DNA from 3 places in the Cupriavidus sp. H18C2 genome. Region 2 is predicted to be linked to each of the others. Evidence: predicted binding sites of a transcription regulator. Region 2 holds the regulator's gene; each other region holds the start of a gene.

Region 1 (6,382 bases), on a different replicon from region 2:
GCGTGGACCCTGGCGTCCATCATGCGTCGTCCATCGGTCGGCCGCCGGTCACTTGGTGCCGTACAGCCGGTCGCCGGCGTCGCCCAGCCCCGGCACGATGTAGCCGTGGTCGTTGAGCTGCTCGTCGATGGCGGCGGTGACGATGGCCACGTCCGGATGCGCGGCCTGCAGCGCGCGCAGCCCGGGCCGCGACGCGATCAGGCAGACGTACTTCATCGTCGTCACGCCGGCCTCCTTGAGCCGGTTGATGGCCGCCACGGCCGAGTTGCCGGTGGCCAGCATCGGGTCCACGACGATCACAAAGCGCTCGTGGATGTCCTCGGGCATCTTGAAGTAGTACTCGATGGGCTCCAGCGTTTCCGGGTCGCGGTACAGGCCGATATGCCCGACGCGCGCGGCCGGCAGCAGGTCCAGCATGCCGTCCAGGAAACCGTTGCCGGCGCGCAGGATCGACACCAGGCAGAGCTTCTTGCCGGACAGCACCGGCGACTGCATCGGCGCGATGGGGGTGCGGATGGCGATGGTCTCCATCGCCAGGTCGCGCGTGGCCTCGTACGTCAGCAGCTGGCTGATCTCGCGCACCAGTCGCCGGAAGTTGTCGGTGGTGGTTTCCTCGCTGCGCACCAGCGTCACCTTGTGCTGCACCAGCGGATGGTTGACCACCATCACGGCGGGCGTGGCCGCGCTGGTTTCGGCAAAGGTCTCCACGGCCGTCGGTGCGTGGGTCATGTCGTTCATGGTGCGCTCCTGGTTGTCCGGGTGTCGCCCGGTGCGGGCGCAGCGGGCCGCCGGCCGCCAGGTGGGGCGGCCGGCCGATGCCTGCGCTGCGAATGCTTCGTGGTCCTGCCGCTAGAACACCGTGCCGTCGCTCTGGATCTCGAACGGCGGCGGGCCACCCGGCGGCCGGCGCTGCGCCGCGATGCGCCGCCCCGCCGCCCAGGTGCCGCCTTCCAGCACGCGCGCCAGCGGAAAATCCTCGGCCTTCAGGCCCAGCGCCTGGCGCACCGCGTCGGCCACCAGATCCAGGCCAGTCACGGTCAGCGCGCGCCATTCCACGATCTCGGGCTCGTCCACCGTATGGGCGCGGCTGGCAAACGCGCGGTCGCGCGGCACGGTCAGTTCGAAGTCGTAGAGCAGGCCGCCGTTGCGGTACTCGGGCAGGCCGGTCAGCGCGTCCAGGCCCACCACGGTCAGGCCGCCGTCCTCCAGCGGCTCCAGCAGCGAATAGGTCAGCCACTGCGTGAGCTTGTGGAATGGCACCAGCCCGCCCGGCGCGGCCGGGTGCCGCCAGCAGTCGCCCAGCGACACGCCATCCATCTGCACGCGGCCCGGCCACACCGGACCCAGCGCCACCAGCAGCGTGCGCAGCACGAACGACGCTTCGATCCGATGGTCCTGCGCGTGCGCGGCCAGGTAGTCGAACAAGTTGCCCAGCCGCGCCGGCGTGCCGAACACGGCCGGCGTGGCCTGCATCACCTCGCCCAGCCGGCGCAGCAGCCCGGCGCGGCCTTCCAGCCCCACCAGCGGGTTGTGCTGCGCCACCTGGAAAGCCGTGGCGATGGTCGACGCGTCGATGCGGGCCAGCCGCTCGGCATCGGCGCGCAGCGGATCGCCCGGCTCGGCCGAGAAGCCGCCGCGCGCGAACAGGTCGAAGCTGGCCACGCCCAGCCCTTCGGACCGCGTCAGCATCATGTCGCTGGCCGGGTCGCGGTAGCGCCAGTCCGGCCCCGCGCCGGCATCGAGCAGCACGCTCGGGATGACGAGGTCGATGCCGATGCGCGCGCGTTCCGCGCAGTGGTCGGCGCCCGACATGCCCGCGCGCTCGCACAGGATCTGCCAGCGGTTGATCGATTCCTGGCCCGGCCCGCCGCTCTCGAAATGGCGCCAGCGGCTGTGGTACGGCACCTTCAGGTCCGGGTAGCGGCGCCGGATCGTGGCGGCCACGTAGTCGGCGATGGCATGCACCCGGTCCGGATGCCAGGTAAAGCGTTCGGACTCGCCGGATGCGACGAATTCGGTCACGGCCGCGCAATGCGTGCGCACCGCCTGGCCGCTCAGCAGCGCCGCGGCGGGGTGGTCGGCCGGCACCGGGCTGTGCCAGCCGCTGCCCGTGCCGGGTTCGTGTCCGGTCGTACCTCCTGCGGAATGTTCGTTCATTCGTTCAACCCCCTGCCCTTTGCCAGGGCGAGTTCGTTGGCATCCGGCGGCGTGTAGCTGGTGAAGTAACCCGCCGCCACCTTCGCATCGATTTCCACGCGCGCATCGGCCGGGATCAGCGCATCGGGGATGGCCACCTGCTCCACCACCTCGATGCCCTGCGCGGTCAGCGCGCCATGCTTCATGTTGCTCATCGAGGCCCAGCGGTCGATGCGCCGGATCCCGAGCCAGTGGAAGACGTCGGGCATCAGTTCCTGGAACCGCATGTCCTGCACGCCGGCCACGCATTCGGTGCGCGCGAAGTACGTCTCCGCGCGATCCCCGCCCACCTGCCGCTTGCGAGCGTTATAGACCAGGAACTTGGTGACCTCGCCCAAAGCCCGGCCCTCCTTGCGGTTATAGACCACGAGCCCCACGCCGCCCTGCTGGGCCATCTCGATGCACACCTCGATGCCGTGTGCCAGGTAGGGCCGGCAGGTGCAGATGTCGGAGCCGAACACGTCCGAGCCGTTGCATTCGTCGTGCACGCGGCAGGCCACGCGCGTCTCGGGCTTGCCGAGCTGGCTGATGTCGCCGAAGAAGTAGAGCGTCATGCCGCCGATGGGCGGCAGGAAGACCTTCAGGTCCGGCCGCGTGACCAGTTCCGGAAACATGCCGCCGGTTTGCTCGAACAGGCTGCGGCGCAGGATGCTTTCCTTGATGTTGAAGCGCCGCGCGATGCCGGGCAGGTACCAGACCGGGTCGATGGCGGCCTTGGTCACGCGCACGTCGCCGTTCGGATAGAGGATGTCGCCATCGGGCTTGAGCCGGCCGGCCGCGATGGCGGCGCCCAGCTCGGGCATGTTGATGTGGGCGCGCGTGATGGCGATGGTCGGGCGGATGTCGAAGCCGGCCGCGATGCGGTCCGCGAAGACCGTGGAGACCAGGTGGCCCCAGGGGTCGAGCGAGACAATCTTGTCCGGGTCGCCCCATTGCGCGTGCGGGCCGATGGCCTCGGCCGGCGCGGTGTCGGTCAGGTCCGGCCGGTGCGCGCGCTGCAGGCTGCCCGACGCCACCGCCAGCGCGCGGTAGATTGCATAGGCGCCCGCATGCGTGCCGATGACGTTGCGCTGCGCGGGGTCGGTCAGGCTGGCGATCACGGGCCCCCGCTCCGCGGCGGTGGGCGCGCCCCACTGGATGGGCTCCGCCGGCTTGTCGCGCCGCGCGTGCGAAGTCAGGACGATGTGATCGGACATGGTCGCCTCCCCGGTGCTGCACCGGAACACGAATCCTGACCAGATGGTCAGGTTTACATGTTCATACTAGGCAACGTCCATGCCAACGCCCAAGTGGGGTTGTTACGGTTGGTGAGGACCCGTACGCACCGGCCGGGTGCGGCGGGGGACGGACATGCGGGGCCGCGCGGGTACTTCGCGGTGCACGTGCACCAGCATCCACCGGCCAGCCCGCCATAAAAAAGCGGCACGATCCGGTAAGGATGCGTGCCGCTTCTGGCGCTTGAGGGGGCGGGTTTAGCCGCCGGCCCGTTGCCCCAGCCGCCCGCGCGCGCGGTTCGGCAGCCCGGCCGTCAGCCAGCCCACCACGGCGCGCACCGGGTTGCCGGCCTCCACATAGCGATGGAAGACCGCGCCGGCGGCGTTGCTGGCCACCCAGGCGAACACCATGCCGGCCGCGTTCAGCATCGGCCGGCCCGGCGCCACGTGCGTGACCACGGCGTTGACCACCAGGCAGACCGGAAAGTGGACCAGGAACACCGAGTAAGAGATCTTGCCGAAGTACGCCGTCAGGCGGCCGCCCGGCCAGTGTTCAAGCCAGCCGCCCCGGCGCGACACCGCCAGCAGCACCGCCGCCGCCAGCGCCACCGCGATCCGCGTGCGGAAATCGACGGCCAGCGCCGCCAAGCCAACCGCGGCCAGCGCCACCAGCGCCCAGCGCGAGCGGTCAGGATGCGACGCCCAGAACGCCAGCGCGCCCAGCCCGTAGGCGCCGAAGAAGTAGACGGCCCAGATGTCCCAGGCCGCGTCGCGGTTGAACCAGAACAGCGACGCGCCGGCCAGCACGGCCACCAGGGGCACCGCCAGCGGCAGCGCCTGGCGGGCCACGGCGCGCGACAGCCAGAGCACCGCCACCATCAGCGCAAACAGTTGCAGGTCGATGGCGATATACCAGACGCCGGCCGACAGCGCGTCCACGTCCAGGATGTTGTGCAGCAGCAGCACATGGGCGACGAACTGCGCCAGATGCGGCGCGGCGGGAATGGAATCGTGCTGCATCCACGTGCGCGCGATGGCGGCGCCGGCAATCGCCACGAGGATGGCGGCCGAGAACGGCACCACCAGCTTCTGGTAACGGCGCCAGACGGTCAGGACGGGATTGGCCACGGTCAGGTAGCCGTCCGGCGCCAGGCTGCGCGCGGCCAGGAAGCCGCTGATGACCAGGAAGACCTGCACGGCGATGCGGGCGTAGTCGGCCAGCCAGCCGATCAGGCCCGGCGCCAGAGGCTGCGCGGCGTCCGACATCGGCCCGTAGAACGCCAGGTGATGCCACACGATCAGCTGCGAGCTGACCGCCTTCAGTGCGTCCACACAGGCCAGACGGGAAGGACGGGGGCTCATTTTCGTTATTTTGTTATGCGGAAGATACAAAGTGGCGGCATTGTACCGGAACGGTGCAGCCGGAAATCCGGCGCGGCGGGGGCCGAGGGTAACGGGATGTAAGGCTTACGGCCGGATGCCGTATCCGCCACTGCACGCGGGCCGTGGCGCCCCGTTTCCGTGCATTAGCTAATAAGAAACAAATTCTTCGCGCGGGCCGGGTGCGGGTATACCCTTGCGGCTTTCCCTGCCTGACCCCGACCATGTCGCTGACCGCTGTCCTTCCTTCCCTCCGACGCCTGCTGGCCGGCGTCGCCCTCGCCACCGCGCTGCCCGCCGCGTTTGCCCAGAGCCCCGTGCTCGACAAGATCCGCGAGACCGGCACCATCACGCTCGGCTACCGCGAATCGGCGTTGCCGTTCTCGTTCGCCGACGATCGCGGCCAGCCCGCCGGCTACGCTGTGGACCTGTGCCTGCGCGTGGCGGACGCCGCCAAGCAGAAGCTCGGCCTGAAGGACCTGAAGGTGCGCTGGCTGCCGCTGACCCCGCAGAACCGCGTGCCGGCCATCGTCAACGGCCTGGCCGACCTGGACTGCGCGCCCAACACCAATACGCTGGAGCGCCAGAAGCAGGTGGCTTTCAGCGTGTCGCACTACGTGTCGACGGTGCGGATGCTGGTGCGGGCCGATGCGGGCATCCAGTCGTTCAGCGACCTGCGCGGCAAGACCGTGGTCACCAGCGCCGGCTCCACGGGTGACCGCCACGTGCGCCGCCTGAAGGGCGAGTACGGCTTCCACGACGTCTACGCCAAGGACCACGGCGAATCGTTCCTGCTGCTGGAAACGGGCCGCGCCCAGGCTTTCGTCATGGACGACGTGCTGCTGGCCGGCCTGCGCGCCAAGTCGAAGGACCCGTCGCAGTACGTGATCGTCGGCCCGGCGTTGTCGGTGGAGCAGAACGCGCTGATGATGTCGAAGGCCGATCCGGCCTGGAAGCAACTGGTCGACCAGACGCTGACACGCACGTTCGCCAGCCCGGACGCCGCCGCGCTGCAGAAGCGCTGGTTCCAGCAGCCGATCGGCAATCGCGGCACCAACCTGGCGCTGGCGCCGTCCGCCGAGGTCGTCAACGCCTGGAAGCACCCCTCCGACGCCGTGACGGAATAGCCATTTCCGGGGCGCCGCCCCCGGATAACCCCTGAGTTGACGCCCCGCCAGCCCTTGTCCACACTGGCCCGAGCCCGGTTCTACCGTCCGGTAGGCCCGGCGACAACACGAACCGCCTTCGTGGAACCCACCGGCGGCAACTCAGAGGAGAACCCGATGCACAAATTGATCGCCACCGCCATCGCCCTGGGCCTGGCCACCGCGTCCGCAGCCGCCATGGCCCAGGACAAGAAGTCGTTCGATCCGTACTCGCAGGGCGCCAAGGCCGGCGAGAAGTTCGACACGTACAGCCAGGGCGCCAAGTCGGGCGACAAGTTCGACCCGTACTCGCAAGGCGCCAACAAGAGCACCCGCGCCGACCTGACCGACCAGACCACGGCCGCCCCGAAGCAGCCGAAGGCCAAGAAGTCGACCAAGAAGGCGGCGCCGGCGAATTGAAGCGCGGTCGGCCGATGTGCGGCCGAT
Region 2 (6,382 bases):
CCAGGTGCGTGTAGCCCTGGTCGGCCAGGTAGGCGGTGAGATCGGGGATGAACTGGGCGGGCAGGTTGTCGACGCAGTAGTAGCCTGCATCTTCCAGGACGTTCAGGGCGACAGACTTGCCGGAGCCGGAAATTCCGGTAATGAGAATGATCCGCATAGCGACGCAAGGATAGCACCGCATGGTGGCTGCGTCATGACAGCCGGCTGACGCGAACATGGCGAATCACGGGAGATTCGCCATGTTCGCGGGAAAGCCGCCGGATCCGGGGCGGCGGGACGGGGCTCAGGCCGCCGGCTTGGCCGACAGGCAGTCGCTCATCGCCTTCTTGTACTCGTCGCCCTTCTTGCCCTTGTTCTGCTTGCTGCAGGCCGACATCTTGTCCTGCTGCGTCTTGGGCTCGGCCGCGGCGGCCGGGCCGTTGCCGGACAGGCATTCGCTCTGGGCCTTCTTGTACTCGTCGCCTTTCTTGCCCTTGTTGGCCTTGGCGCAGGCGGCCATCTTTTCCTGCTGGGCCGTCTTGCCGGACTTCTCGGCCGCCGGCGCCGACGCGCTCTGGGCAAACGCGCCCGTGGCGAACAGCGGGGTCACCAGCACACACATCGCGATCAGCTTCTTCATGCTTCTCTCCTCTGTGAAACACATCGTGGCCGCGCGCCGTGGGTCTGGCTGGCGGAAATGGGCTCGATGCCCATTACAGCACAAAACGATGACGGTCCACAGCGCGTTGACGCCGGCCGCGCAGGGCTTGTAAGCAAATGAAAACGCCCGCTGGGCAGCGGGCGTCCGGGCGGGCAAGGCGGGGGGCGGTCAGAGCAGCCGGCCCTGGCTGCGGGAAACGACGTCGGCCTGCATGGCGGCGCGCTGGCGGTCCATGAAGTCGCGCAGCGTGTCGATGCCGCGCAGGCGCAGGATCGTGTTGCGCACGGCCGCTTCGACCAGCACGGCCAGGTTGCGGCCGGCCGCCACCTGGATCTTGACCATGTGGATCGGCAGCCCCAGCACGTCCAGGTACTGGGAATCGAGCGGCAGGCGTTCGAACTCGCCGTCGTTGCGGCGCACCAGTTGCACCACGAGCTTGAGCTTCATCTTCCGGCGCACGGCCGTCTCGCCGAAGATCGTCTTGATGTCGAGCAGGCCCAGGCCGCGCACTTCCAGCAGGTTCTGCAGCAGCGGCGGGCAGCGGCCTTCGATGAAATCGGGGCCCAGGCGCACGAAGTCCACGGCGTCGTCGGCCACCAGGCCGTGGCCGCGCGAGATCAGCTCCAGGCCCAGTTCGCTCTTGCCCAGGCCCGATTCGCCCATGATCAGCACGCCCATGCCCAGGATGTCCAGGAACACGCCGTGCATGGTCACGCGCGGCGCGGAGATGCGGGACAGGTAGAGCCGCAGGTGGTCGATCACGGCCGCCGAGGACACCGGCGTGGTGAACAGCGGCGTGGACGAGCGCGTGCAGCGCAGTTCCAGGTCAGGCGGGGGCTCCATGCCGTCGGCCACGACCAGGAACGGCGGCTCCAGCAGGATCAGCTCGCCCATCTGGCGCTTGCGCGGCTCGTCGTCCAGGCGCTGGTAATACTGGATCTCCGGCTTGCCCAGCACCTGGATGCGGTTCGGGTGGATCAGGTTCAGGTGGCCGACCAGGTCGGCGGCCGAGGTGGCTTCGCGGGCGAATTCGACGTCGAAGGCACGGTCGGCCCCTTCGAGACCGGCGACCCACGACAGTTTGATGTCGGCTGCGTTGTCGTCGAAGATCGACTGCGAGGTGACGCCGGTGAGTTCCATGCGGGATGACTTTCTACTTGGGGGGCGGGTGTGGCTTCAGGCGGCGCGCCGGGCCGGCCTGCGGGTCGTCACGGGTGCCATTCGGTCAGCAACTGGTGCACCGCCTCGGGCGTGGGCAGCGTGGCCAGGCCCTCGCGCATTTCGCGGTCCGAGAGCAACTGCGCGATTTCCGACAGGATTTCCAGATGTTGCTGGGTGGCCTGTTCGGGCACCAGCAGGAAGATCAGCAGCGACACGGGCTTGCCGTCGGGCGATTCGAACGGAATCGGCTCGGCCAGGCGCATGAAGCCGGCCAGCGGCTGCTTGAGCCCCTTGATGCGGCCGTGCGGAATGGCCACGCCGGCGCCCAGGCCGGTGGAGCCCAGCGATTCGCGTGCGAAAAGGTTGTCCGTCACGGTGGCCCGGGCAACGCCATGGTTGTTCTCGAACAGGAGCCCGGCTTGCTCGAAGACCCGCTTCTTGCTGGTGACGGTGACGTCGAGATGGATGTTGCCGGGTGGCAGCAATTTGGCCAAACGATTCATGGGCGATGCACGAGAAGTCAGGGTGGCGATGCGGCGTGTCGTCGCCGTCCCGCCGGAATGGGGCAATTCAGGATTCGAGTGCTATGGACGCCCGCATTGGAGCGTCCGGCCATTATAGAGCAGGGCCACAGCGCGCTTGTGCACTGCAGCGCCGGCGTCGCGGTCGTTGCCGTCGACGAACCGGCCGGTTAGCCCACCCGGCTGCCCCGCCGCGCCGCCGGCTGATCGCCATGCGGCATGCGGTGCGGTACACCGGGACCGTTCTGCCTGTCGTTCTTGTATGGCGCAGCATACACCGAGCGGCGTCGGATGCGAACACCCCGGCTGCCGGGGCGCGCCGGACGTGGCGCCAAGGTAACGCGGCGCGCGCGGTCCGGACATCAAAAAAGCCGCGCAGATGCGCGGCTTTGCTCTCTTCCTATCAGTCCTCTCGGGGACGCTAGCGTCCGCCTCAAGGGGCAGTCGGGTTTGCCAGCCTATTGTTGCTGCAGCTGGGCGGCGGCCATCTGGTACTTGACCGCCTCGCGGTCATGTCCCTGCACCCGGTCCTTGTAGCGGATCACCTGGCGGTCGAGCTTGTCGACCAGACAGTCGATCGCGGCGTACAGGTCTTCATGGTGCGCTTCGACGAAGATGTCCTTGCCCTTGAGATGCAGATTGATTTCCGCGTACTGACGCCTGTCCTTTTCCTTGTGGTTGTCGACCGATAGCAGCACGCTCACGCCAATGACCTGATCGAAATGCCTGACAATTCGCTCCAGTTTCGTTTCCACATACTCACGCAGCGGCGGCGTGATGTCGAGGTGGTGTCCACTGATCTTGAAGTTCATAGCGCTTCTCCTTCTGAAAGAGCCGCACCAGGCAGGCGGTTGCGGCTCGGCTACAAAGACTTGCGGAGATTCACTGCGGGGATCTTCAGCGCTTCGCGGTATTTGGCCACCGTGCGGCGTGCGACCACAAAGCCCTGTTCGCCCAGCAATTCGGCGATGCGGCTGTCGGAAAGAGGATTCCTGGGGTCTTCGGCTCCTATCAGTTGCTTGATCAGCGCGCGGATCGCCGTGGATGAGGCCGCGCCGCCCGTCTCGGTGGAGACGTGGCTGCCAAAGAAGTACTTCAACTCGAAAGTACCCATCGGCGTGGCCATGTATTTGTTCGTCGTCACCCGGGAAATGGTCGACTCATGTAAACCGAGTGTATCGGCTATTTCCCGCAAAACCAAGGGTCGCATCGCTATTTCGCCGTGCGAAAAAAAGTTCTTCTGACGCTCCACAATTGCCTGCGCCACCCGCAGGATCGTGTCGAATCGCTGCTGGATGTTCTTGATGAGCCACCGCGCTTCCTGCAGCTTCTGCTGCAGCCCGGCCGCCCCGGCCTCGCCCTTCGCGCCGCGCAGGATCTGCGCGTACATGTCGTTGATCCGCAGCCGCGGCATCACGTCGGGGTTCAACTGGGCGATCCAGCCGCTGCCGCTCTTGCGCACGAACACGTCCGGCACCACGAAATCCGCTTCGGGACGACTGTACGCATGTCCCGGGTACGGCGCCAGCGAACGGATCAGCTCGTGCGCGGCCTTCAAAGCTATTTCGTCCACCTGGAGCGCTTTCTTGAGCCGCGTGTAGTCGCGCACGGCCAGCAGTTCCAGGTGCTGGTTGACGATGGTCAGGGCCAGCTCGCGCTGCGGATGCTGCAGCCGCTTCAGTTGCAGGCTCAGGCATTCCGCGGCATTGCGGGCGCCCACGCCAGGCGGGTCGAAGCTCTGCAGCAGCGTCAGCATCGCGTGCACTTCATCGTGTTCGAACTCGAGTTCTTCAGGAAGTTCGCTGCAGATTTCCTCGAGTGACGCACTCAGGTAGCCGTCGTCGTCCAGCGATTCGATCAGGAAGATGGCCAGGCCCTTGTCGCGCGCCGAGATCTTGAGGGGCGTCAATTGCTCCATCAGGTATTCGCGCAGCGTGGGATCGGCGTCGCGCAACTGCATCGGCGTCTTCTCGTCCTCGTCGCCCTGCGGGCGGCGCGCGAAGTCGTCCAGGCTCCAGTCGTTGCCGTAGTCCTCGCTGCCCGAATCGCCAAAACCCTCGTCCTCGCTGCCAGCGGCGCGATCGGTGCGGTCGTCGCCGTTGGCCTGGGGCTCGGCGGGGGCCGGCGCCGGGGCGCTCTGGAGGTTGACGGACCCGTCCGCGGCCACCCGCAGCGGGCTTTCGATCCAGTCGTTCTCGCGTTCGAGCAGCGGGTTTTCCGTGAGGGCCTGTTCCACCTCCTGCTGGAGTTCGAGCGTGGAAAGCTGCAGCAACCGAATCGATTGCTGCAGTTGCGGCGTCAGGGCCAGATGCTGGGAGAGTCGGAGCTGAAGCGAAGGTTTCATGCGACCTATTCTATGCGCATCTTTCCGTTGTTGGAACGGAATTTGCTAGAACCTATCGTTTCGGCTTCGCTGATCGGAAACGGCTTTGGAAAAGCCGTGTGCAGGTGCGGTAAAAATGACCTGCGGGCGGCGCGGGGCCGCGCTTTACATGCGGAAATTCTCGCCCAGGTAGACCCGCCGGACCGACTCGTTGGCGATGATTTCCTCGGGCTGGCCGGCCGCCAGCACGGTGCCTTCGCTGATGATGTACGCGTGGTCGCAGATGCCCAGCGTCTCGCGCACGTTGTGGTCGGTGATCAGCACGCCGATGTTGCGCGCCTTCAGGAAGCTGACGATGCGCTGGATCTCGCCCACGGCAATCGGGTCCACGCCGGCGAACGGCTCGTCCAGCAGGATGAAGCGCGGCGACGACGCCAGCGCCCGGGCGATTTCCACGCGCCGCCGCTCGCCGCCGGACAGCGACAGCGCCGGGTTGTTGCGCAGGTGGGCAATCTGCAGGTCGTCGAGCAGCGAATCCAGCCGGCGCTCGATCTCGGCCTTGGACAGCGGCTTGCCGTTGTCGACCTGCAGTTCCAGCACCGCGCGGATGTTCTCCTCGACGTTGAGCTTGCGGAACACCGACGCTTCCTGCGGCAGGTACGACAGCCCCATGCGGGCGCGCTCGTGGATCGCCAGGCCGCTGATGTGCACGTCGTCCAGCACGATGTCGCCTTCGTCCAGCGCCACCAGCCCCACGATCATGTAGAACGACGTGGTCTTGCCCGCGCCGTTGGGGCCGAGCAGGCCCACCACCTCGCCGCTCTTCACGTCGAGCGACACGTCCTTGACCACGGTGCGCGTGCCGTAGCGCTTCTTCAGGTGGCGCACGACCAGCGTGCTGCTGTCGGTGCGGACGGCCGATGCGGAGGACGGGGCGGCGGCGGCGAGCGTGGCGGTATCGTTCATCAGGGACTGGCTGGTCAATCGTTAGGGCTTGGCGGGCGTGGCCGACGGCCGCAGGTCGAGCTGCGGGCCGGCCGCGGCGGGCGCGCTGGCATCGGTGCGCGGCGACAGCACCGCGCGCACGCGGCCCGACGGGTTGCCGGCGGTCGTGTTGTTGTCGCCGCCCGTGGCCGTGTAGTACTCGTTGCGGCTGTCGTAGGTGATGACCGCGCCGCGGATCTCGTCGATGATCTTCGCGCCCGCGCCAGACACGCGCGCCGCGCGGGCATGGCCGATCAGCTTGTTGACCTCCGACTTGCCGTCGTATTCGATGCGGTCGCCCCAGCCGTCGATGTACTCGTCCACGCCGTCGCGCTTCTGGCGGATGTACGCCTGGCGGCCCGGCTTGGCGGTGGCGATGGCGTACTGGTAGCCCTCGGGGTCGGTGCGCAGCTCGGCGGCGTCCGACTTCAGCACCATCGTGCCCTTGGTCAGCACCACGTTGCCGGTGAGCGTGTAGATCTGCTTGACGTCATCGTAGCTGGCGTTGTCGGCCTCCAGCACCAGCGGCTTGCCCTGGTCCGCGCGTTCGGCAAAGGCCGGCGCGGCCAGCGTCAGGCCGATGGCGGCAAGGGCGCCCAGCAGGGCGGGCGCGAGGCGGCGACAGGACGATGTCGTCAGGGATGCGGTCATGTTTGGCGAATGATGAGATGAAGACGGCGACCAGGGCGCGCCGCCGCGTGGGCGGCTGCCGGCGTCACTGGGTCCTGGTCTGCCCCTGCGGCGGGTTCATGA
Region 3 (6,382 bases), 650 kb from region 2:
CCGGTCTGCACGTCGCGTAACACGCTCGGCGAAGAGCGTGTGTCCCTGACCACGCCGGCCACCCCGGCCGTGGGCGCGCAAATCTAGGAGCAATGATGTTTGGCAAATTGAGTTTGTCGGCGATTCCGTTTCATGAGCCGATCATCATGATCACGCTGAGCTGCGTGGCCCTTGGCGGGCTGGCGCTGCTCGGTGCGATCACGTATTTCAAGAAGTGGGACTACCTGTGGACCGAGTGGATTACCTCGGTCGACCACAAGCGCATCGGCGTGATGTACTCGCTGGTGGCGCTGATCATGCTGCTGCGCGGCTTTGCCGACGCCATCATGATGCGTACCCAGCTTGCCGTGGCCACCAACGGTGCCACCGGCTTCCTGCCGCCCGAGCACTACGACCAGGTGTTCACGGCCCACGGCGTGATCATGATCTTCTGCGTGGCCATGCCGCTGATGACGGGCTTGATGAACCTCGTGGTGCCGCTGCAGATTGGCGCGCGCGACGTGGCATTCCCGTTCCTGAACACGCTGAGCTTCTGGCTGTTCGTGGCCGGCGCGATGCTGGTGAACGTGTCGCTGGGCGTTGGCGAGTTCGCGCGCACCGGCTGGCTGGCCTACCCGCCGCTGTCGGGCCTGGACTACAGCCCTGGCGTGGGGGTGGACTACTACCTCTGGTCGCTGCAGATTTCAGGGTTGGGCACGCTGCTTACCGGCGTGAACTTCCTGGTGACGATCCTGAAGATGCGCGCCCCGGGCATGACGCTGATGCGCATGCCGGTGTTCACCTGGACGGCCCTGTGCACCAACGTGCTGATCGTGGCCGCCTTCCCGGTGCTGACCGTGTCGCTGGCGCTGCTGGGCCTGGACCGCTACTTCGACATGCACTTCTTCACGAACGATGGCGGCGGTAACGCCATGATGTACGTGAACCTGATCTGGATCTGGGGCCACCCCGAGGTGTACATCCTGATCCTGCCGGCCTTCGGCATCTTCTCGGAAATCATCTCGACGTTCTCGGGCAAGAAGCTGTTCGGCTACAAGGGCATGGTCTACGCCACGGCCGCGATCATGGTCCTGTCGTTCATCGTGTGGCTGCACCACTTCTTCACGATGGGCTCCGGTGCCAACGTCAACGCGTTCTTCGGCATCACGACGATGATCATCTCGATCCCGACGGGCGTGAAGATCTTCAACTGGCTGTTCACGATGTACCGTGGCCGCGTGCAGTTCACGTCGCCGGTGCTGTGGACGCTGGGCTTCATGATCACGTTCGTGATCGGCGGCATGACCGGCGTGCTGATGGCCGTGCCGGCAGCCGACTTCGTGCTGCACAACTCGCTGTTCCTGATTGCCCACTTCCACAACGTGATCATCGGCGGCGTGCTGTTCGGCTACCTGGCCGGCGTCACCTACTGGTGGCCGAAGGCGTTCGGCTTCAAGTTGAACGAGCGCCTGGGCAAGTGCGCCTTCTGGTGCTGGCTGGTGGGCTTCTACTTCGCGTTCATGCCGCTGTACGTGCTGGGCCTGATGGGCATGACCCGCCGCCTGAACCATACCGACAACCCGGAATGGACGCCGTGGCTGCACCTGGCCGTGGTGGGCGTGGTGTTCGTGGCGATGGGCATCGGCTTCCAGGTGCTGCAGATCGTCGTGTCGATCCGCGACCGCAAGAAGCTGGCCGACGTGACCGGCGACCCGTGGGGTGGCCGCACGCTGGAATGGGCCACGTCGTCGCCGCCCGCGTTCTACAACTTTGCGCACACCCCGGTGGTGCGTGACCTGGACGCGTTTGCCGACATGAAGGCCCGTGGCGAGAAGATGCCGACCAGCGGCTTCGAGCAGATCCACATGCCGAAGAACACGGCAGCCGGCTTCTACATGGGTGCCTGGAGCCTGGCGCTGGGCTTCGCGCTGACCTGGCACATCTGGTGGCTGGCCGCCGTGGGCCTGGTCGGCATGGTCGTGGCGTTCATCCGCCGCGCCAACGATGACCACATCGACTACTACGTGCCGGCCGCCGAGGTCGAGCAGATCGAAACCCGCTACCAGCAGCGTGTGGCTGCCCAGGGCTGATAACCATGTCGACAGAAGTTCTTGACCGCTTCGGGGCGCAAGCCCCCGCGCATGCGCACTCGCACGACGAGGCGCACGACCACGCGCATCACGACACCAGCGAGAACACGATCTTCGGGTTCTGGCTGTACCTGATGAGCGACTGCATCCTGTTCGCGTGCCTGTTCGCCGCGTTCGCCGTCCTGCGCGGCGAAGTGGCGGGCGGCCCGTCGGGCAAGGAGCTGTTCGAGCTCAACTACGTGCTCGTGGAAACCGCCATCCTGCTGTTCTCGTCGATCACCTACGGCTTTGCCATGGTGTCGATGCAGAACCAGCAGCGTGGTCGCGTGATGTTCTGGCTGGCCGTGACGTTCCTGCTTGGCGCGGGCTTCATGGCGATGGAAATCAACGAGTTCGCCCACCTGATCCACGAAGGCGCCGGCCCCAGCCGCAGCGCGTTCCTGTCGTCGTTCTTCACGCTGGTCGGCACGCACGGCCTGCACGTGGCAAGCGGCATGGTGTGGATGCTGGTGCTGATGTACCAGTTGTCGAAGAAGGGCCTGACGCCGGTGGTGGCCAAGCGCCTGAACTGCCTCAGCCTGTTCTGGCACTTCCTGGACGTGGTCTGGATCGGCGTGTTCACGGTCGTCTACCTGATGGGAGCAATGTAAATGGCACAGCAACACGCTACGAGCGCCCACGGCGCGTCGCACGGCCACAGCAGCGTCAAGTCGTACGTCATCGGCTTCGTGCTGGCCGTGATCCTGACCGTGATCCCGTTCAAGATCGTGATGGACGGCTCGATGGACCGCGCCACCACGCTCTGGATCATCCTGGGCATGGCCGTCGTGCAGATCGTCGTCCACCTGAAGTACTTCTTGCACCTGGACGGCTCCGACGGCCAGAAGTGGAACGTGATGGCGCTGCTGTTCACGGTCCTGATCTTGTTCATCGTGCTGGCCGGTTCGCTCTGGATCATGCACAACATGAACGCGAACATGATGCCGTGGATGAGCAAGTAACCGCCATCGCCGGTATCTGACGAAACGGGGCCTTCGGGTCCCGTTTTTTATTGCCCGCGGTGCGCCATGCACCGGCGGCGCACGGTCCTGCACCGTGCCGCATCGATGCACGGCATCGGTGCATCCTCCTGCCGCCTGCCCCGCGCGGCACGCGCACTGTCCTGGTGCGTCGCGATTCCCTTTCCGCCGATTTGTCGCGTCGCCGATGCCTGGCAACGGTTTGCGGGCGATGCGCCCGATGGCACGCTAGTTGCAGAAGCATCACCCGGGGTGCGTAGTCCCTACCAAACACGACAAACTGGGAGCTGCAATGAAACGACGTGACATGCTGAAGCTGTCGGCGGTGGCCGCCGCGGCGATGATCGGTACCAGCCCGCTGATGGCGCAGACCAAGGAGCCGATCAAGGTCGGCATCCTGCACTCGCTGTCCGGCACGATGGCCATTTCCGAGACGTCGCTGAAGGACGTGGCGCTCATGACGATCGACGAGATCAACAAGAGCGGCGGCCTGCTGGGCCGCAAGCTTGAGCCCGTGGTGGTGGACCCCGCCTCGAACTGGCCGCTGTTCGCCGAGAAGGCCCGCCAGCTCGTCACCAAGGACAAGGTCGCGGTCACGTTCGGCTGCTGGACGTCGGTGTCGCGCAAGTCCGTGCTGCCGGTCTACGAGGAACTGAACTCGCTGCTGTTCTACCCGGTGCAGTACGAGGGCGAGGAAATGTCCAAGAACGTGTTCTACACGGGCGCCGCGCCGAACCAGCAGGCCATCCCGGCGGTGGAATACCTGATGAGCAAGGAAGGCGGCGGCGCCAAGCGCTTCTTCCTGCTGGGCACCGACTACGTCTACCCGCGCACCACCAACAAGATCCTGCGCGCGTTCCTGAAGAGCAAGGGCGTGGCCGACAAGGACATCGAGGAGGTCTACACCCCGTTCGGCCACAGCGACTACCAGACCATCGTCGCCAACATCAAGAAGTTCTCGCAGGGCGGCAAGACCGCCGTGATCTCCACGATCAACGGCGACTCCAACGTGCCGTTCTACAAGGAACTGGGCAACGCCGGCCTGAAGGCCAAGGACGTGCCGGTGGTGGCGTTCTCCGTGGGCGAGGAAGAACTGCGCGGCATCGACACCAAGCCGCTGGTGGGCCACCTGGCCGCGTGGAACTACTTCATGTCGGTCAAGAACCCGCAGAACGATGCGTTCAAGAAGCAGTGGGCGGCATGGGTCAAGGCCAATAACCTGCCCGGCGGCGACAAGCGCGTGACCAACGACCCGATGGAAGCCACCTACGTGGGCATCCACATGTGGGCCCAGGCCGTCAAGAAGGCCGGCACCACCGACGTGGACAAGGTGCGCGCCGCCATGTACGGCCAGACCTTCAAGGCCCCGGACGGCTTCACGCTGACCATGGGTGACAACCACCACCTCTACAAGCCCGTGATGATCGGCGAGGTGAAGGGCGACGGCCAGTTCAACGTGGTGTGGAAGACGGCCAAGCCGGTCCGCGCCCAGCCGTGGAGCCCGTTCATCGCCGGCAACGAAGGCAAGGCCGACAAGGTCAACTAAGCCGGCCCCGGCTTGGTCATGCATCCCCTTTCCCGCCCGGCGGGAGAGGGGGCGCCCGCAGGTCATCCGAACGAACAAAAGACGCGATCCATCGCGCTACACCAGACTCCTGAATGCACCGACCACATGCGTCATGGCTGGCATGGCTGCGCGCCGTGCTTGCCGCCTTGCTGCTGGCCGCCGCCCCGCTCTGGGCCGCCACGCCGCTGACCCAGGCGGACCTGAAGCCGCTGGCCGAAGACGACTTCGATGCGAAGTCCGCCGCCCTGACCCGCATCACGCAGGCGCCGCCCGCCCAGGCCGAGCCGATCCTGAAGGCGCTGCAGGACGATGCGCTGCAGTACGCGCCGTCCGTGGGCATGGTGCGCACCGACGGCGACAAGACGCTCGATGCGATCACCGGCCAGCCGGTCACCGTGCCGGCCGATTCGCTGGAATCGCTGACGCTGAACAACAGCCTGCGCGCTATCGTCGACAGTGCCGCCAGCAGCCTGCTGCTGCAGTCGGCCGACATCGCCGTCCGCACGCAGGCCATCGCCACGCTGCTGGACCAGCCCGAGAGCGCGTCGCGCCCGGCGGTGGAGGCAGCCCGCAAGGCCGAGGCCGACGCCGGCCTGCGCGCCCGGCTCGACGTGATCTGGGCCAGCACGGTGCTGGCCGAGGGTACCGACGCGGCGCGCGGCGACCGCATCGAGGCCATCCGCATCCTGGCCAGCGACAGCAACCCGCAGTCGCGCCAGAAGCTGGCGCCGCTGATGGAAAAGGACGACGCCGGCAAGTACCGCGAGCCCGACGAGGGCGTGCGCGTGGCCGCCCAGCAGGCCATCGACCAGTTGCGCAGCGGCGAGCGCCGCGCCGAGGTGGTCGGCAACCTGTTCGCGGGCCTGAGCCTGGGCAGCGTGCTGCTGCTGGCGGCGCTGGGCCTGGCCATCACGTACAGCCTGATCGGCGTCATCAACATGGCGCACGGCGAATTCTTGATGATCGGCGCCTATGCCACCTACGTGGTGCAGACGCTGTTCCGCGCCTACGCGCCGCCCGAGGCGTTCGGCTGGTACCTGCTGGCCGCGCTGCCGGCATCGTTCCTGGTCGCCGGCCTAGTCGGCTTCGCGATCGAGCGCATCGTGCTGCGCCACCTGTACGGCCGTCCGCTGGAAACGCTGCTGGCCACGTTCGGTATCAGCCTGCTGCTGATGCAGGCCGTGCGCACCATCTTCGGCGCGCAGAACGTGGAGGTGGCCAACCCGGCGTGGATGAGCGGCGGCTTTACTGCGATGGCCGGGCTCGTGATCCCGTACAACCGCGTGGTCATCATCCTGTTCGCGCTGGGCGTAGTGGCCGTGGCCTGGGCCGTGCTGAACCGCACGCGGCTGGGCCTGTTCGTGCGCGCCACGACGCAGAACCGCACGATGGCCGCCTGCGTGGGCGTGCGCACCTGGAAGGTGGACAGCTACGCGTTCGCGTTCGGCGCCGGCATTGCCGGGCTGGGCGGCTGCGCGCTGTCGCAGATCGGCAATGTGGGCCCGGACCTGGGCCAGGCGTACATCATCGACTCGTTCATGGTCGTGGTGCTCGGCGGCGTGGGCCAGCTGGCCGGGACCATCGTCGGCGCCTTCGGCCTGGGCATCATCAACAAGTTCATCGAGCCGTTCTACGGCGCGGTGCTGGCCAAGATCTTCGTCCTCGTGCTGATCGTGCTGTTCATCCAGAAACGGCCACAGGGACTTTTCGCGCTCAAGGGGCGCAGC

The links. The regulator sigma-54, encoded in region 2, starts transcription at its own class of promoters, with help from an activator protein. The targets are predictions, from matches to a motif close to TGGCANGNAANCTGCTTT.
Region 1: the regulator sigma-54 is predicted to act here: its motif matches at 3,460-3,477, upstream of EPAKOI_RS19175 (GTP cyclohydrolase II).
Region 3: the regulator sigma-54 is predicted to act here: its motif matches at 3,310-3,327, upstream of urtA (urea ABC transporter substrate-binding protein).

What each region holds. Positions count from the first base shown of each region.
Region 1 covers NZ_CP186011.1:583,954-590,335, reverse strand. Annotated here, with positions in the region: gene EPAKOI_RS19190 (TetR/AcrR family transcriptional regulator) at 1-20, opposite strand, end outside; gene upp (uracil phosphoribosyltransferase) at 49-738, opposite strand; gene EPAKOI_RS19180 (URC4/urg3 family protein) at 850-2,157, opposite strand; gene EPAKOI_RS19175 (GTP cyclohydrolase II) at 2,154-3,392, opposite strand; gene EPAKOI_RS19170 (acyltransferase family protein) at 3,669-4,772, opposite strand; gene EPAKOI_RS19165 (amino acid ABC transporter substrate-binding protein) at 5,015-5,917, shown strand; gene EPAKOI_RS19160 (amino acid ABC transporter permease) at 6,074-6,355, shown strand.
Region 2 covers NZ_CP186010.1:313,012-319,393, forward strand. Annotated here, with positions in the region: gene rapZ (RNase adapter RapZ) at 1-157, opposite strand, end outside; gene EPAKOI_RS01490 (PsiF family protein) at 284-619, opposite strand; gene hprK (HPr(Ser) kinase/phosphatase) at 809-1,780, opposite strand; gene ptsN (PTS IIA-like nitrogen regulatory protein PtsN) at 1,849-2,304, opposite strand; gene hpf (ribosome hibernation-promoting factor, HPF/YfiA family) at 2,781-3,134, opposite strand; gene EPAKOI_RS01510 (RNA polymerase factor sigma-54) at 3,185-4,666, opposite strand; gene lptB (LPS export ABC transporter ATP-binding protein) at 4,811-5,611, opposite strand; gene lptA (lipopolysaccharide transport periplasmic protein LptA) at 5,633-6,280, opposite strand; gene lptC (LPS export ABC transporter periplasmic protein LptC) at 6,345-6,382, opposite strand, start outside.
Region 3 covers NZ_CP186010.1:961,269-967,650, forward strand. Annotated here, with positions in the region: gene cyoA (ubiquinol oxidase subunit II) at 1-87, shown strand, start outside; gene cyoB (cytochrome o ubiquinol oxidase subunit I) at 96-2,069, shown strand; gene cyoC (cytochrome o ubiquinol oxidase subunit III) at 2,075-2,719, shown strand; gene cyoD (cytochrome o ubiquinol oxidase subunit IV) at 2,720-3,070, shown strand; gene urtA (urea ABC transporter substrate-binding protein) at 3,381-4,634, shown strand; gene urtB (urea ABC transporter permease subunit UrtB) at 4,748-6,382, shown strand, end outside.